Regions from separate parts of the Halomonas sp. DP3Y7-2 genome, predicted to be linked through region 3. Evidence: predicted binding sites of a transcription regulator. Region 3 holds the regulator's gene; each other region holds the start of a gene.

Region 1 (4,098 bases), on a different contig from region 3:
ATGCACGTGCACCAGTCCTTCTGGAAGGACGGTCAGAACCAGTTTGCTGGCGACCAGTACGCTGGCCTGTCTGAAATGGCGCTGTTCTACATCGGCGGCATCATCAAGCACGCACGTGCGCTGAACGCCTTCACCAACGCTTCTACCAACTCGTACAAGCGTCTGGTGCCGGGCTTCGAAGCACCGGTCATGCTGGCCTACAGTGCCCGTAACCGCTCTGCGTCGATCCGTATTCCGTACACCGCCAGCCCCAAGGGCAAGCGTGTTGAGGCGCGTTTCCCTGACCCGACCGCCAACCCCTACCTGTGCTTCGCGGCCATGCTGATGGCGGGTATCGATGGCATCAAGAACAAGATCCATCCTGGCGATGCCATGGACAAGAACCTCTACGACCTGCCGCCGGAAGAAGGCAAGTCCATTCCGACCGTGGCGGAAAGCCTCGACCAGGCGCTGGCGGCTCTCGACGAAGACCGCAGCTTCCTGACCGAAGGTGGTGTCTTCACCGACGACATGATCGATGCCTACATCGAGCTCAAGAACGAAGACGTGGAGCGCCTGCGCATGACCACGCACCCGATCGAGTTCGACATGTACTACAGCTGCTGATCCAGCGACGACGACACCGCGTCGTATATCGGCCCCGCCTTGAGCGGGGCCGATTTTTTTTGGCCTGGCCTTGCCCTCGAGCAAGCGATGCCCTTGGCCTGGCAGGACAGGCATCGCATGCTTGCCAGGACACCCCCATCAAGGAGCCACCGTGAAGCTACCACCGCGCTGCCGGCAGGCCATGTCGCCACAGCCGTCGGGCCGCCTGCCGGCTCGGCGATGCCGGTTGGAGCTGATGTGGCTGGGGTGGATATGGCGGGAGCGGATATGGCTTTGGCGAGTATCGAGAGGCCTGCTGCTGACGATACTGCTGCTGTATGGCTCCCAGGGGAGTGCCGCCGATGCCCTCTATCGTCGCGTCGAACGTCATGGCGGCGTCACCTATAGCGATCGGCCGCTGGAAGGTGGAGAGCGCTTCGTGCCAGGGGCGCTCTCCCATGTGCCGAGTGCTCCTCTGCCCCCGGCACTGTCCCAGCTGCCGGGGGATATCAGCGCTGCTGCGCCGGGCTACCTGGCACGGGATGTGCTGGCCATTGCCCGTCCGGCATCTGGCAGCGTGCTGCCCAGCGGCGCTGGCGGCAGCCTCGAGGTCGCGGCGGCCGTCAGCCCGCCTCTTGACGCCGGTTATGTGCTGGGGCTTGAGGTCGATGGCGTGCTGGTGACGACGGGGGATTCTCCACTGACCCTGACTCAGCTCGAGCGGGGAGAGCACCGCATCGTCCTGGTCGTGATCGACCCTGATCGCAAGGTTCGCCAGCGCAGCGACGCTGTCGTGCTGCACGTGCAGCGAGCCCGCGTTGCGGTGCCCGCGACTTCCCGCCATGGGCCGTCATCGTAGATAGCGAATGCTCGCTGTCTCCCTTGTTCCCGTTCCCCCCGGTCCCCCTGTCCCCCTGTCCCCCTGGCAGCTCAGACATCTGGCCAGAGTCACGTCGGTCCCGGGTGGCGCGCTGGCGTGGCCCCAATCCCATTCGGCATAAGCCCTAAACCAGTGCAGTGCACCAGCTTGGTGCAGTAGCATGTCCATGGGGAGGAGTGTCCAGGCTCCCCCGTGGGACGACAGCGGGTACACGGCGCACCACGGTGGTCATCGTCTGGGTGAAAGCGAGTCTGGCCCGCTTCTTGCTTGCATTAAGGAAGTGCACTCGCTGACGACGCCTGCTTCGGGATGGCGCCTTCAGCGCCTCGCAGGGGGGTGCACCTCACGCTCGGCTGAACGACTTCATCTGCTCAGGATACGCTCATGGCGTCAGGCATCATCGAACACCTCACCACGGCGGTTGTACTGCTTGATGAGGACTTGCGTCCAACGTGGATGAATCCCGCAGCGGAAGCCCTGCTGGCTGTCAGCGCTGCCCGAGTGATCGGCGTACCGCTGGGAGATTGGGTCGGCGGAGAAGACGATATCGCCGACGTGCTGGCGCGTGCCAGAGACGGTTTGCACCCCTATACCCAGCGTGAGGCGCGGCTGACCCTCGGCGGTGGCGAACCCTTGACGGTGGACTACACGGTGACGCCGTTGGCCCGGGATAGCCTGCTGCTCGAGCTGGAGCCGCGGGACCGGCTGTTGCGGATCTCGCGAGAAGAGGCCCTGCAGTCGCGCCAGGAGACCATGAAGGTGCTGGCGCGAGGGTTGGCTCACGAGGTCAAGAACCCGCTGGGCGGCATACGTGGCGCCGCACAGTTGCTGGAGCGTGACCTCGAGCAGACACCCGCGCTCAAGGAATACACCCGCATCATCATCGAGGAAGTGGATCGACTCAGGGACCTGGTCGATTCCATGCTCGGGCCGAACCGCGTGAGCCGCCGGGAGCCTCTGAACATCCACCGGGTGCTGGAGCGTGTCCGGGCACTGCTGCTGGTAGAGCAGCCCCAGGTCCGCATCGAGCGAGACTACGATCCCAGCCTGCCCGAGCTGATCGGTGACGAAGCACAGCTTATCCAGGCCGTGCTCAACGTTGCGCGCAATGCAGTGCAGGCTCTGGTCGAGTCGGACACCCCAGACCCCTTGATCAGCCTGCGGACCCGCGCCAGACGCCAGTTCACTCTGGGGGCCCAGCGTCATCGCCTGGTCTGTGATGTCAGTGTGATCGACAACGGGCCAGGTATTCCCGACACCCTGCGTGACACCCTGTTCTATCCAATGGTATCCGGACGGGCCGAGGGCAGCGGCCTGGGGCTGTCGATTGCCCAGTCGGTGCTGCATCAGCACGACGGGCTGATCGAATGCGAGTCCGCCCCCGGACACACAGAATTTCGCTTGCTGATTCCCCTGGAGATGAGTCATGACTGATGCCGCTCGTATAATGATCGTCGATGACGATCGCGCCATTCGCTGGGTGCTGGAGCGGGCGCTGGCTCAGCCTGACTTGCAGGTGGAAGCGGTCGAGCGTGCCGATACGATTCTGGATCGTCTGCTCTCCTCACCCCCGGATGTTCTGGTCACCGATATTCGTATGCCGGGCATCGATGGACTGGATCTGATGGCAAAGGTGCGTGAGGTGCACCCCGATCTTCCGGTTATCGTCATGACCGCTCACTCCGACCTGGACAGTGCGGTAGCCTCCTATCAGGGGGGCGCCTTCGAATACCTGCCCAAGCCCTTCGATGTCGATGAGGCACTTGCCCTGGTGCGCCGAGCGGTCGCCCACGTGCGAGAACGCCAACGGCCCGTCAGCGTTCCCGAAGGCCTGGATGCAGAGATCATTGGTGAAGCGCCGGCCATGCAGGAGGTCTTTCGTGCCATCGGCCGACTCGCCCACTCGCACATCACCGTGCTGATCAACGGCGAGTCAGGGACGGGCAAGGAGCGGGTGGCACGCGCCCTGCACCAGCATAGCCCTCGCGCGGGCAATCCCTTTATCGCCCTCAACATGGCCGCCATTCCTCGGGATCTGATCGAATCCGAGCTGTTTGGTCACGAAAAGGGAGCCTTTACTGGTGCCAGTGCCAGTCGTCAGGGGCGCTTCGAACAAGCCAACGGCGGCACCCTGTTTCTCGACGAGATCGGCGACATGCCGTCGGAAACCCAGACTCGGCTGCTGCGGGTGCTGGCCGACGGCGAGTTCTATCGGGTCGGGGGACACACGCCGGTCAAGGTGGATGTGCGGATCATCGCCGCCACCCACCAGGATCTGGAGACACTGGTGGCCGATGGGCGTTTCCGTGAGGATCTGTTTCACCGCTTGAACGTGATCCGCGTTCATCTACCGCGGCTGTCCCAGCGGCGTGAGGATATTCCGCGGCTGGCCAGGCACTTCCTGGCCGAGGCCGCCAAGGAGCTATCCACCGACGTCAAGGTACTGACCCAGGACGCCGAGGAGTTTCTGACCCGGGTGGACTGGCCTGGCAACGTGCGCCAGCTGGAGAACACCTGCCGCTGGCTGACCGTGATGGCCTCCGGGCGCGAGGTGCTGGTCGAAGACCTGCCGCCGGAGCTGCGTGGGGGGGATGACGTGGCTGCCGGAGGGGACTGGCGTGAGGCGTTTCGCG
Region 2 (4,098 bases), on a different contig from region 3:
TGTTCATGGTTCATGCAGGCTACGGCAACAGTGATGTCTACAGGACTTTGGTCGACGCCATGGGCGAGCACTACGCCTGTTACGGCATCGACAACTACAACCACACCGTGGTCCAACCGGAAGCCTCTTTGATCAATATTGCGGCGCTCTACCTCAAGGTCATGGAGGAGCATCTGGCGGTGGATGAGGAGGTGCGCCTGCTGGGTTGGTCACTGGGCGGCAATATCGCCACCGAGATGGCCTGGCAGCTGGAGCAGCGCGGCTTCACCAAGGTTCGTCTGTACCTGTTGGACACCTACTTCAACATGGGGGACGCGGACTTTCTCGGCAATGCCAAGGACGTGCGCGATGACTTCGAGAAGGAGTTGGTCAACAAGGGTATCCCGCCGGATGAATTTCTGTTGAACCGCTGGGAGGAGCTGTACGAGGTCAACCGTGACATGCTTCGCTCCGCCCATGAGCGACCGCTGACGAGCACTCAGGTCGTGCTGTTCAAGGCGCTGGAAGAGGTGGCGCCCGTCGAGGGCCGACCTGGTGGTGTCCCCGATGATCTGGTGCTGAGCTCGGTCTTTGACAACAACGTTGCCGAGTTCTCAAGTTCGGTACCCGCCCTCATTCCATGCCCGGGAGTGACCCATATGGGGATGCTGGATGCCGTTGACTGGATCGCCGAGGTGCTGGTCAACGACCTGACCGACCCCTTGAAGACGTAAGCGTATCGGCGAAGGTGATGCAGTATTTGAAATGTGACTGCCTGAGCCGTTTAGCCCCCGTCGGTCGAGAAGGGCAATGACCTTCATCTCGATCGGCGGGGCTGGCACTCCGCTCACGGGCGACCGACAGGCCTACGGCCAGCCCTTTCAGGTGAGGGCACTGCACCGGCCTGGGCTCGCTATCGCTGGCTTCTGGCTCGCTAGCAGTGGGGCGGGTCAAACGTCGTGGGCGTGCAGCAAAGAGCCTGTGCGACAAGCGCTGGCCAGGGTGCCGTTGCCGTCCGAACTGGAGGGCGCTGTGGCGAAACGGCGCGATGAGTACCGGGCCGGGCGACTCTGCGCGGTCTATGCGCTTGGTCTGTTGGGCATCGACAGCGGCGTGCCGGGCAGGGGGGCTGACCGTCTTCCGCGGTGGCCCCCTGGCGTGCTTGGCAGCATCTCTCACTGCAGCGATCTGGCGTTATCCGCCGTGGCACCCTCTGATTTATATGCAGGGGTGGGCATTGACGTGGAGCAGTGTCTGGACGCTGATGAGACCGATAGCGTGGCAGAGGTGGTCGCGAGTGGTGCTGAACTCCTGCACCTTCCAGGGTGGCTATCGAGGTCTATGGCGGTGACGCTTCTTTTCAGTGCAAAGGAGGCGATCTACAAGGCCATCTTTCCGGGCGTAAAGCGCTACGTGGACTTCGCGGAGGTCTGTCTGCATCGTGCGCTGCCTGGCCTTCTTGTCTTTCGTCCGTCGTGCGCATGGCAATCTGCTGGACCACCCCACGGGAGAGCGCCTTGGCACGAGCATATCGAGTGGCCTGTGGCCTTTCATATTGAAGGGGGCAAGGTCATCACCCTGTGCCTGCTCGGCGGTGAGTCGTAAGGCGGCTCTTGACGGAATGGCGCGGAGCGTCTTGAAGATCGATACGAAGAGCGTTGCGAAAGCCGTCGGACGCCAGGCGTGGAGGTCTCTTTTGGTGCAAGTCAGCAAGAATGGATGCACCAAGAGGGTGCCTTTGCCAGCCCGAAGAGAACGGGAGATAACACCGGGGCCCGTGAAAACATAAGTGGCATGGAACTTGCTTTGTCAGAGTGAGGCGACGATCGCGCACCGCGGCCTGTCGCCACGACTCCGATAACGACAACGTCACCCTGGAGAATTTCCCATGTCCTTAGCTTCGGCCTCTGCTGTGCTCAATCCTGCCCGCCGTTCCTTGGCGCTTTCTGCCTTTGCGCTGTCAGCACTGTCTGTGGCGATGGCGGCTCCCGCCGTTGCCGACGAGGACCCGATCAAGGTCGGCATCCTGCATTCCCTGTCCGGCACCATGGCGATCAGCGAGTCGACGCTCAAGGACACCATGCTGATGCTGATCGAGCAGCAGAATGAAGCGGGGGGGTTGCTGGGTCGCGAGCTGGAGCCGGTGGTGGTTGACCCGGCATCCAACTGGCCGCTGTTTGCCGAGAAAGCGCGTGAGCTGTTGGCCCAGGATGAGGTCGACGTGATCTTCGGCAACTGGACCTCGGTCTCTCGCAAGTCCGTGCTGCCGGTGGTGGAAGAGCTTAATGGACTGCTGTTCTACCCGGTTCAGTATGAGGGGGAAGAGTCCTCCGAGAACGTCTTCTACACGGGCGCTGCACCGAACCAGCAGGCCATTCCGGCCGTCGACTACCTGATGAACGATGTCGGCGTGGAGCGCTGGGTGCTGGCGGGCACCGACTACGTCTATCCGCGCACCACCAACAAGATCCTCGAGGCCTACCTGAAGTCCCAGGGGGTGGCCGACGAGGACATCATGGTCAACTACACCCCTTTCGGTCACTCGGATTGGCAGAACATCGTCTCCGAGATCAAGCAGTTTGGCGGAGCGGGCAAGAAAACCGCCGTGGTCTCCACGATCAACGGCGACGCCAATGTTCCCTTCTATCGTGAGCTGGCCAACCAGGGCGTTGATGCCGCTGATATTCCAGTCGTCGCCTTCTCCGTAGGTGAGCAGGAGCTTTCCGGCCTGGATACGGCTCCCTTGGTAGGCCACCTGGCAGCCTGGAACTACTTCATGAGCGTCGACGAAGACGCCAACTACGACTTTATCGACGCCTGGTACGACTACACGGGGGACGACAACGCCGTGACCAACGACCCCATGGAAGCTCACTACATTGGCTTCAACATGTGGACAGAAGCGGTGCGCAAGGCTGGTACCACCGAGGTGGACGCCGTCAAGGAAGCCATTATTGGGGTGTCGGTGCCCAACCTCACCGGTGGTTACGCCACCATGATGCCCAACCACCACATCACCAAGCCCGTGCTGATCGGTGAAATCCAGGACAACGGCCAATTCTCGGTCGTGTGGGAAACGCCCTCCACCGTCGCTGGGGATGCCTGGTCAGACTACCTGGAAGGCTCCCGCGATCTCATCAGCGACTGGCGTGCACCGCTCGAGTGCGGCAACTACAACGTGGTGCAGGGTAGCTGCGGCGGCGGCGCCGACGTTGCTGCCACGGAGTGACATTCGCTACCAAAAACACGGCCGGGGCGCCATGACGTCCCGGCCAGGACCACGCCCATCATGATGCCCTTGACGATCTGACAAGGGCGCTCACGGAATTCCGCTATGAACACAACAGCATGGCGATACTGGTTGAAGGCGCTGCTGCTGGTCAGCCTGGTCGCTCTTGGGCCATGTGCTCTTGGACAGGACAACGCCGCAGCGCAGGACACCAGTGCAACTCCAGAGGAAGACGCTGGTCGCGAGCTGCTGCAGGCACTCGCTGAGGCCAACTTTCGCGAAAAGGAGGCGGCTATCGATGCCATTGCCGCGAGTGGTGACACGCGCGCACGCGGATGGCTCGAGAGTTTCGCCGAGGGCAAGCTGGCCCAGGTCAAGGACAGCGGCGACATCGTCGTGATTCTGGCCAACCGAGGCCGTCAATGGCCGGTGGCAGATGCCCTCACCATGGAAGAGGCGGGGGAGGTGTCGCGGCGCGAGCTTGACCGGGTCGCCATCAACAATCGTCTGCGTGGCCACCTGGACAGCACTCTGGCCCTGCTGGATCTGCGCGTCGATGATCCCGCGCAGCGGCTGATTGCAGCGAAAGCGCTGCTGGGGGACGTCGATACCGAGGTGGTGGAGTCCCTGTCGGAACTTGCCCAGAACGAGAGTGACCCGGAGGTGGCGGCGGCCCTGACCCAGGCGATTGCCATTCACCGACTGGAGCAGGGCGACAGCGCCGCTGTCGCGGATCTCGCCGGCAGTCTGAATGGACAGGTCAGGGCGGCATTGATGCAGGCCAGCCGCAGCGAAGACGCCATGGTGGCCGACGCGGCGTCCGCAGCGCTGGCTGACATTGAGCAGTCGCTAAAGCTCAATCGCGCCGCAGAGACGCTGTACTTTGGCCT
Region 3 (4,098 bases):
CATAGAAGCCCAGGTCTTCGAGAGCCTGAAGCGCCACGGACTTTCCCGAGCCAGAGCGACCACTGATGATCACGAGCTGCATGTCCTGTCTCCTTGGCAGGGGGCGATAAGAGGGCAGTTGGTGTCAGGCGGTCACCGCGCGGTGACGGCCAGATCACGCTCGATCAGAGCGTGCTATCTAGCTAGATGGTAATCAGCTAAATGGCAATCAGCTAGAGGTTAATCAGCGAGTTCCCCATCAGCGAGGCCCCTGTTAGCGAGGCGCCATTCGTCAAGGCGCCAGGCAAGGCGTGCGCCATCAAGACATAGGATCAAGGCGCTTTCGGTGCGTGCCGTCAGGTCGTGGCGTCGCCGGGGGCTTGCTGGCGAATCGCTTCCTGCAAGCGCTCGTGCAGCTCGCGCTGGGACGTCGCGTGGCGCAGGCGATGTCGGGTATCGGCGTCATTCATGACCCCGGCCACCTGTCCCAGCAGGGCAAGGTGAGCATCATCCGCTTCCTCAGGCACCAGCAAGACAAATACCAGGTCCACCGGTTCGCCGTCGATGGCGTCGAAATCAATCGGCTCTGCCAGCTTGAGAAAGCCAGAGATAGGGGCCTTACAGTGCGGGTTGCGAGCATGCGGAATGGCCACGCCATTGCCGATGCCGGTGCTACCCAGACGTTCGCGGCCGATCAGGCGACTGAAGACTTCCTGGCTATCCAGGCTTGGTGTGTTCTGCGCAATGAAGGTGCTGAAAAATTCCAGCACCCTCTTCTTGCTGCCCCCCGGGACGTCAAATAGCGTGCGCTCGGGGGGGAGAATGGCATCCAATGTCATGAGAGGTCAGCGAATTCCGGCGCCTTGGGCGCGGGCTTGGGATTTTTCCTTGTGCTTGACGAGCTGGCGGTCCAGCTTGTCGGCAAGGGCGTCGATGGCGGCGTACATGTCGCCGTCCTGGGCTTCTGCATGCAGGTCTGCACCGGCAGCGTGAAGCGTACAGGCAGCCTGTTGGCGCTCCTTCTCCACCGAGAGGGTGACCTGCACATTGGTGATGTTGTCGTAGTGGCGCTCCACACGGGCGAGCTTCTCTTGTACGTAGTCACGCAGGGGATCGGTCAATTCGACGTGGTGGCCGGTAATGTTGACTTGCATGACAAGGCTCCTTGCTCTTGCGGGTGGTAGCTCGATTGTAACCCTTTTTCCGATCCTGCAAACCCCCCTGCTTCTACGCATTAAGACGCAGATGTCGTGCGATATTTCAAGCGCTTGCGCTTTTCATGTAACTGCGCTACGCGCTCTGCTCGCTGCCTGTCTCGAGCCATCTGACCGGGCTCAGCGCAGGCGCTTGCGCTCGCTTGAAGAGGGAATATTCATCGCTTCTCGATACTTGGCGACGGTGCGTCGGGCGACGTTGACACCGTCTTCGGCGAGCAGCTCCACCAATTTGCTGTCAGACAGCGGTTTGCGAGGCGGCTCCTGCTGGATCAGCGACTTGATCATGGCGCGTATGGCAGTGCTGGAATGGGCATCCCCATCCTGGCCCACCTGGCTGGAAAAGAAATACTTGAGCTCGAACACTCCCCGTGGCGTATGCACGAATTTCTGGGTCGTCACCCGTGAGATGGTCGATTCGTGCATCTCGACCTTGGCCGCAATGTCTGCCAACACCAGTGGTTTCATGGCGGCTTCACCCTGCTCGAGGAAGTCGAGCTGCCGCTCCATGATTTCGCGTCCGACCCTCAACAGGGTGTCGTTGCGGCTTGCCAGGCTCTTGATCAGCCAGCGTGCCTCCTGCAGGTGGTCCTTCAGAAACTGGTTGTCCTGGCTCTTGTCGGCCCGTCGGATCAAGGCCGCATAGTCGGGTTGAATGCGCAGGCGTGGCATCGCCTCAGGGTTCAGCTCGACGCGCCAGCCTTCTTCGGTGTGGCGGACCACCAGATCGGGAATGACATAGTCGTTGTCGCTGTCGCCGTACTGGCTGCCAGGCCTAGGGTCGAGGCCACGGATCAGTTCGATGACATCGTCCAGCTGCTCTTCGGTCAGGCTCAGGCGGCGCTTCAGCAGACGACGATCACCGCTGGCCAGCGCCTCGAGAAACTGGCGTACCAGTCTTCCCGCCTGGGGCAGAAGGGGGGTGTCACGGGGCAGGCTGTCCAGTTGCAGCTGCAGGCATTCGCGCAAGTCTCGGGCAAATACACCGGTAGGTTCGAATTGCTGCAGCCTGGCCAGTACCGACGCCACGTCCTGCAGGGGCGGGGCAGCAGCGTCGTCATCGGCCAGGCCCTGGGCGATATCGTCAAGGTGTCCCACCAGGTAGCCATCGCCGTTGACCGCGTCAATCAGGCACTCTGCGATGCGCCTGTCATTATCATTGAGGTCCAGCAGGGCCAGCTGCCAGCTAAGGTGGCCATGCAGGGATTGCCCGCTGGCCTGGCGCTCGAAGTCAGGCGCCTCGGCGCTGCCGGCCGGGGCGGTGCCAAGGTCTTGATAGGTATCGGACCAGTCGCTGTCGACCGTTAGCTCGGAGGGGATCTCGTCGGCCCAGTCGTCGTCCTTGCTGTCCTTGACCTGCAGCTCGCCGAATTCATCCTCCAGCTCGAGCATCGGGTTGGCCTCGAGCGCCTGCTGGACTTCCTGGCGCAGGTCCAGCGTGGAAAGCTGGAGCAGGCCAATAGCCTGTTGCAGCTGAGGGGTCATGGTCAGCTGGGTGCCGATCTTCAGCTGCAGTGACGCCTTGAGGGCCATGATGTGACTTCCGTTCGTGGAGCTGAAAAGCCTTACCCTAACGGCGGGTCAGGTACCATGCAAGCTTCTTGCCAACTTGTGGGCAGGGGGTGGCGCGCAGGGCTTGCTATGCCCCGCATGCGCGTCAGTGCAAGGTCGAGCGGGCGCCATGAAGACCCTGCCAATATAGCGGCCCGGCAGCGCCCGTGGTGGCTAAAGGCGAAAGTTTTCGCCGAGATAGACTTCCTTGACGCGCTGGTTGGCAAGGATCGACTCGGCACTGCCTTCGGCGATGATCTGGCCGTCGCCGACAATGTAGGCGCGGTCACAGATGTCCAGCGTCTCGCGCACGTTGTGGTCGGTGATCAAGACGCCGATATCACGAGCCTTGAGCTGGCGAATGATCGACTTGATCTCGCCGACGGAGATCGGATCCACCCCGGCAAAGGGTTCGTCGAGCAGAATGAAGGCGGGTTCTGTGGCCAGGGCTCGGGCGATCTCGACCCGGCGTCTTTCCCCGCCGGACAGGCTCATGCCCGGGTTGTCGCGAATGTGGCTGACATGGAAGTCTTCGAGCAGTTGCTCAAGGCGCGCCTGGCGACCTTCCCGGTCGAGGTCCTTGCGGGTCTCGAGGATCGCCATGATGTTGTCGGCTACGGACAGCTTGCGGAAGATGGAGGCTTCCTGTGGCAGGTAGCCAATACCCGCCAGTGCCCGCTGGTGCATGGCCGCGCGGCTCAGGTCGTCATCGTCGATGCTGATGGTGCCAGCATCCGCCCTGACCAGTCCGACGATCATGTAGAAGGAGGTGGTCTTGCCTGCGCCGTTGGGGCCCAGCAGGCCCACAATGCTGCCCTGTTCGATGGACAGGCTGATGTCCTGGACGACGCGGCGCTTCTTGTAGCTCTTGGCCAGATGGCGAGCGTGGAGAGTCTTCATCAGTTTCCTTGGCTTTCCGGCTCGAGGGTCATGCGAATGCGCTGCTGGCCGTCGACACCCTGTGCGCTGGAGCGAGCCTGGACGACGCGGCGATCCAGAAAGTACTCCAGGTAGGCGCCGTCGAAGGTGTCATTGGCCTTGTGCAATTCCGCCTGGTCGATGAGTTCCATGCGGCGCTCGGCAACATGGTAGACCACCTTCTTGCCCCAGCCCTTGACCACCGGCTCTTCCGGCGAAGGCTGCTGCTCCAGGTAGGCGCGGGAGCCAGTCGCCGTGGCGCGGGACAGCTGACCCTGGTCGTTGCGCTGAATTTCCACACGCTCACCGGTCAGCAGCATGCTGCCCTGTTGAATACGCACATCGCCGGTATACACCGCTGTGCCTGCGCGGTCATCCAGGTCCAGTTGGTCGGCCTCTACCTGAATGGGGGCGCTGCGGTCGCTTTCCAGCGCCA
Region 4 (4,098 bases), on a different contig from region 3:
TGTGCGGTATCCGCTTGCGTCTTGCTGGACATGGTAAATGCTCCAAAAACGCCAAAGACGTCTCTCACTCCCCCAGCATTGGGGGGTGAAGAGACGTCTTTGTCTGAGTCGATGCGATCGCCGTTGATCGCGGCCGGCCAGGGCCGGTGTCATGTCAGTGAGTATCCAAGTTTCGTGCCGGGATACGCGGTTCTTCTTTTTTTACAACGTCTTGCTAAAAGATGAGGGTGCGTGGTGCAACACCACGACGGAGAGTACTACGGGGTGATGGCACTTGGTTGGTGCAACGCCTCGTCGTGATGCACGCTGCTGTAGCAGGTCTCCAGCGTGACGTCGTCCAGTTCCCGCCCTCTGGCCATCAGTAGCGGTTGGAGCCGCTCGGCCATGCCGTAAAAGTCGCTGGGGTGAGGGCGCAGGCCTTCACTCAGCAGAGGATAGCCGGGAGCGCAGCCCACGGGCAGTTCGTCGAGATGAGCGACCGCCTCATCCAGGTAGGGGGGCAGTGCCAGCCATTCCAGCGCCTGGCGGCGGGCGCCTGCCGCGCTGTCCAGCCAACTGGCGGCGGCCCGCAGCGCACGGATGAGGGCGGCCAGCGTGTGGGGGTAGCGACGCGCCCAGGACGCGGTGACGCCCAGCACCTTCTCGGGATGGCCCGGCATCATGTCCGCGCCGCTGGCGATGACCTTGCCGACCTGTCGAAATTCGGCCTGGCTTCCCCAGGGCTCGCCCACACAGAACCCATCGATTTCGCCCTCGCGCAAGGCGTCCACCATTCGGGGAGGCGGCAGCGCGACCAGCTCCACCTCGCTGTCGCTGTCGATAGCGCCGAGGGATAGCCATTCACGGAGCAACAGGTGCTGGCACGAGTAGGGGTAGACCATGGCCAGCCGAGGCTTGGCCAGACCCCGGGTCAGGCAGTCGCGCAGGGCCAAGGCGGAGCCTTGCGGGCGGGGCAGGTCGCTGCGCACATCCAGCGCATTGGCCAGCCGCTGGGACAGCACCAGGGTATTGCCCTGGCGGCCCAGTACCATCGCGGCCAGCGTTTCGCAGGGCGCCCGTGACAGACCCAGGCTCATGGCCAGTGGCATGGGCGCCAGCATGTGGGCACCATCGAGGAGTCCGGCAGCGACCTTGTCGCGCAGTGTCGACCAGGCGTTCTCTCGTGACAGGCTGACATCGAGGCCCTGCGCGCTGAAAAAGCCGCCTTCCCTGGCGATGATCAGCAGTGCCGCGTCCAGCAGCGGGACGAAGCCAAGGGTCAATCCTGCGAGCTCTGGTGCGCTGGTCGATGCCTGAGTGGCCTTCCCTATGCTCATGATCCCTGCTCCAGTGGTTTGAGAATATCGATGACGTTCTGGGCGACCTGGGCGATGCGCTGGCCGCGGTCCATGGCCAGCTTGCGCAGCATCCGGTAGGCCTGTTCTTCATCGCAGCTCTGGTGCTTCATCAACAGGCCCTTGGCCTGTTCGATGCGCTTGCGGTCGGCCAGCTGATTGCGAGCCTTGTCGAGGTCTCTGCGCATGCCCTGAAAGGCCTCGAAGCGGGCGATGGCAACCTCGATCACGGCCTTGACCCGGTTGGCGGCCAGGCCATCGACGACGTAGGCGCTGACCCCCGCCTTGACCGCTGCCTTGAGGGATTGCGGATCATGCTGATCGGCAAAGAAGACCACCGGCCTGGGATTTTCCCGTTGCAGCAGGGCCATGCTCTCCAGGGTGTCCCGGTCGGGGGATTCCATGTCGATAATGACCACATCGGGCTGATGCTGGCGCACCATGTCATTCAGGCTTGCCGGACTCGATAGCCGGCAGACGACCCGATGGCCATCGTTGGCCAGGGCCTCTTCGACCATGGCCGCGCGCACGATCTCATCGTCGACCAGCAGCACACTCAAGGTGTCGGGTTCAGGCATCGGCATAGAAGGCATGGCTCTTGTCGGGCGCTTGGTAAAGGTAACGGTGTGGTTGGAGGCACTGGGTAGTGGCAACGTGCCTCTGGTGTCAGCTGACAGCTCAGGACGCCGTCTAGGCTTCGCTGGCGGCAATATGTGTTCCACCTGGCTAACTATCTTTTTTAATCAGAGTGATAGCGATGCACGGCTACGGTGCAGCGGGGGGTGAAGGGATGGGCAAGCAGGCAAGGGGCACGAATTGCACCGGATGGGTGCGAAACAACGCTTCGCGGTGAACGTCGTGGTGCATGGCCGCCTCGTTCAGCCGCAGGCAATGCCCTGGCGGGCCCAGAGCGTGAGCCTTCACGCAACAGCCAGGCGGTCGCCCTCGGGCGGAGCGGAAAGCCGGTGTCACCGGGCGCACCTGCCCTGGCTGCCGGCAACCTGGAAGGGGGTTCCTGCCAAGATGGCACGAGGTTTGCTTCTGTAGTGGAAAGCGCAGACATCGGACAGCGACAGGTCTGCGCGCAACGGAAATCCAATGTGGGGTTTCCTCGGCAAAGACGCCCATTCAGCTCCTGGCCATGCCAGGCGCTGAGTGGGCGTTTTGCGTGATGGCTCACAGGAGAAGGGGATGACCCAGACAGATCATGACGGCGTGCCAGCCCAGCCAATCCTCGACCATGGCGATGGCAAACAGGCAGGCACGCTGACCACCTGTCCCTACTGCGGTGTTGGCTGCGGTGTCGCGCTGAGTGCCAAAGCGGGGAGCGCCGTGGTCGAAGGCGATACCTCTCACCCCGCCAACTTCGGGCGTCTGTGCGTCAAGGGAACCGCGCTGGCAGAGACATTGGGCCATCACGGCCGCCTGACGATGCCGCGGGTCGATGGTCACGAGACCCGTTGGGAGCCGGCGTTGGATACGCTCGCCGAGCGCCTGCTCAAGATACGCGAAGCCGCGGGGCCGGGTGCCATCGCTGGCTATCTGTCGGGACAGCTGTTGACCGAGGACTACTACGTCGCCAACAAGTTGTTCAAGGGGTTCATCGGTACCCCGCACCTGGATACCAACTCACGTCTGTGCATGGCCTCTGCTGTCGCCTCCTACAAGCGGACCTTTGGTGCCGATGCGGTGCCCTGTAATTACGAGGATCTCGAGGAGGCGGAGCTGGTCGTGCTGGTGGGATCCAACCTGGCCTGGAACCACCCGGTGCTCTACCAGCGGCTGCGGCTGGCCAAGTCGCGTAATCCCCTGTTGAGGGTGGTGGTCATCGACCCACGCGTCACTGACAGCTGCGAGATCGCCGATCTTTACCTGGGACTTCGCCCAGGCTCGGATGCGGCGCTGTTCAACGGGCTGCTTGCGTGGATGGCGCGCCATCAGCGACTGGACAGGGTGTACCTGCAGCGTCATACGGATGGCAGTGACGAGGCGCTGAAAGCGGCCTTGGTCGATGCTCCCGATATCGATGCGGTCGCGGCGGCGTGCGACCTGGACCCTGAGCGCCTGGAAACCTTCTACTACTGGTTTGCCACTCAGCTGCATGTGGTGACCCTCTACTCCCAGGGAGTCAACCAGTCGACCAGCGGTACCGACAAGTGCCAGGCCATCCTCAACTGCCACCTGGCCGGCGGCAAGATTGGGCTGCCCGGGGCGGGACCGTTCTCGATCACTGGGCAGCCCAACGCCATGGGCGGGCGTGAGGTCGGTGGCCTGGCCAACCAATTGGCGGCACACATGGATTACCACGCGCCGGGCGCGAGGGAGAGGGTGGCACGCTTCTGGTCGACTCAGACGGTGACCGCCACGCTGCCCGAAGGTCCAGGCTACAAGGCGATCGAGCTGTTCGAGGCGCTGGAGCGGGGAGAGATTCAAGCGCTATGGATTATCGCCACCAATCCTCTGGTCAGCCTTCCCGATAGTGATCGTGTTCGCGCCGCCATCGCCCGCTGTCCGCTGGTGATTGTGTCCGAGTGCATGGAGGATACCGAGCTGGTGGCGCTGGCGGACATCGTTCTTCCGGCCAGCGGCTGGTCGGAGAAGGACGGCACCGTGACCAACTCCGAGCGGCGCATTTCACGCCAGCGTGGTCTTCTTCCGCCGCCCGGAGAGGCACGCCATGACTGGTGGATCCTGTGTCAGGTGGCCGCCCGCCTGGGTCTGGGGGAGGCCTTCGCCTACACCCATCCGGCCGAGATATTTGACG

The links. Region 3 encodes sigma-54, which starts transcription at its own class of promoters, with help from an activator protein. Its sites were predicted from a motif close to TGGCACNNNNNTTGCTNT; they were not measured.
Region 1: a site for sigma-54 is predicted at 1,718-1,735, ahead of glnL (nitrogen regulation protein NR(II)). Genes of this name have one in related genera too.
Region 2: a site for sigma-54 is predicted at 1,770-1,787, ahead of urtA (urea ABC transporter substrate-binding protein). Genes of this name have one in related genera too.
Region 4: a site for sigma-54 is predicted at 2,359-2,376, ahead of KUV45_RS14455 (nitrate reductase). Genes of this name have one in related genera too.

The regions. Positions count from the first base shown of each region.
Region 1 covers NZ_JAHVKJ010000001.1:40,923-45,020, reverse strand. Annotated here, with positions in the region: gene glnA (glutamate--ammonia ligase) at 1-606, shown strand, start outside; gene KUV45_RS00190 (hypothetical protein) at 758-1,444, shown strand; gene glnL (nitrogen regulation protein NR(II)) at 1,850-2,899, shown strand; gene ntrC (nitrogen regulation protein NR(I)) at 2,892-4,098, shown strand, end outside.
Region 2 covers NZ_JAHVKJ010000011.1:152,042-156,139, reverse strand. Annotated here, with positions in the region: gene KUV45_RS16355 (non-ribosomal peptide synthetase) at 1-713, shown strand, start outside; gene KUV45_RS16350 (4'-phosphopantetheinyl transferase) at 961-1,584, shown strand; gene urtA (urea ABC transporter substrate-binding protein) at 1,958-3,208, shown strand; gene urtB (urea ABC transporter permease subunit UrtB) at 3,314-4,098, shown strand, end outside.
Region 3 covers NZ_JAHVKJ010000008.1:130,420-134,517, forward strand. Annotated here, with positions in the region: gene rapZ (RNase adapter RapZ) at 1-82, opposite strand, end outside; gene ptsN (PTS IIA-like nitrogen regulatory protein PtsN) at 336-818, opposite strand; gene hpf (ribosome hibernation-promoting factor, HPF/YfiA family) at 825-1,133, opposite strand; gene KUV45_RS10410 (RNA polymerase factor sigma-54) at 1,314-2,726, opposite strand; gene lptB (LPS export ABC transporter ATP-binding protein) at 2,919-3,644, opposite strand; gene lptA (lipopolysaccharide transport periplasmic protein LptA) at 3,644-4,098, opposite strand, start outside.
Region 4 covers NZ_JAHVKJ010000010.1:454,067-458,164, forward strand. Annotated here, with positions in the region: gene KUV45_RS14440 (NAD(P)/FAD-dependent oxidoreductase) at 1-32, opposite strand, end outside; gene KUV45_RS14445 (CmpA/NrtA family ABC transporter substrate-binding protein) at 258-1,316, opposite strand; gene KUV45_RS14450 (ANTAR domain-containing response regulator) at 1,313-1,927, opposite strand; gene KUV45_RS14455 (nitrate reductase) at 2,526-4,098, shown strand, end outside.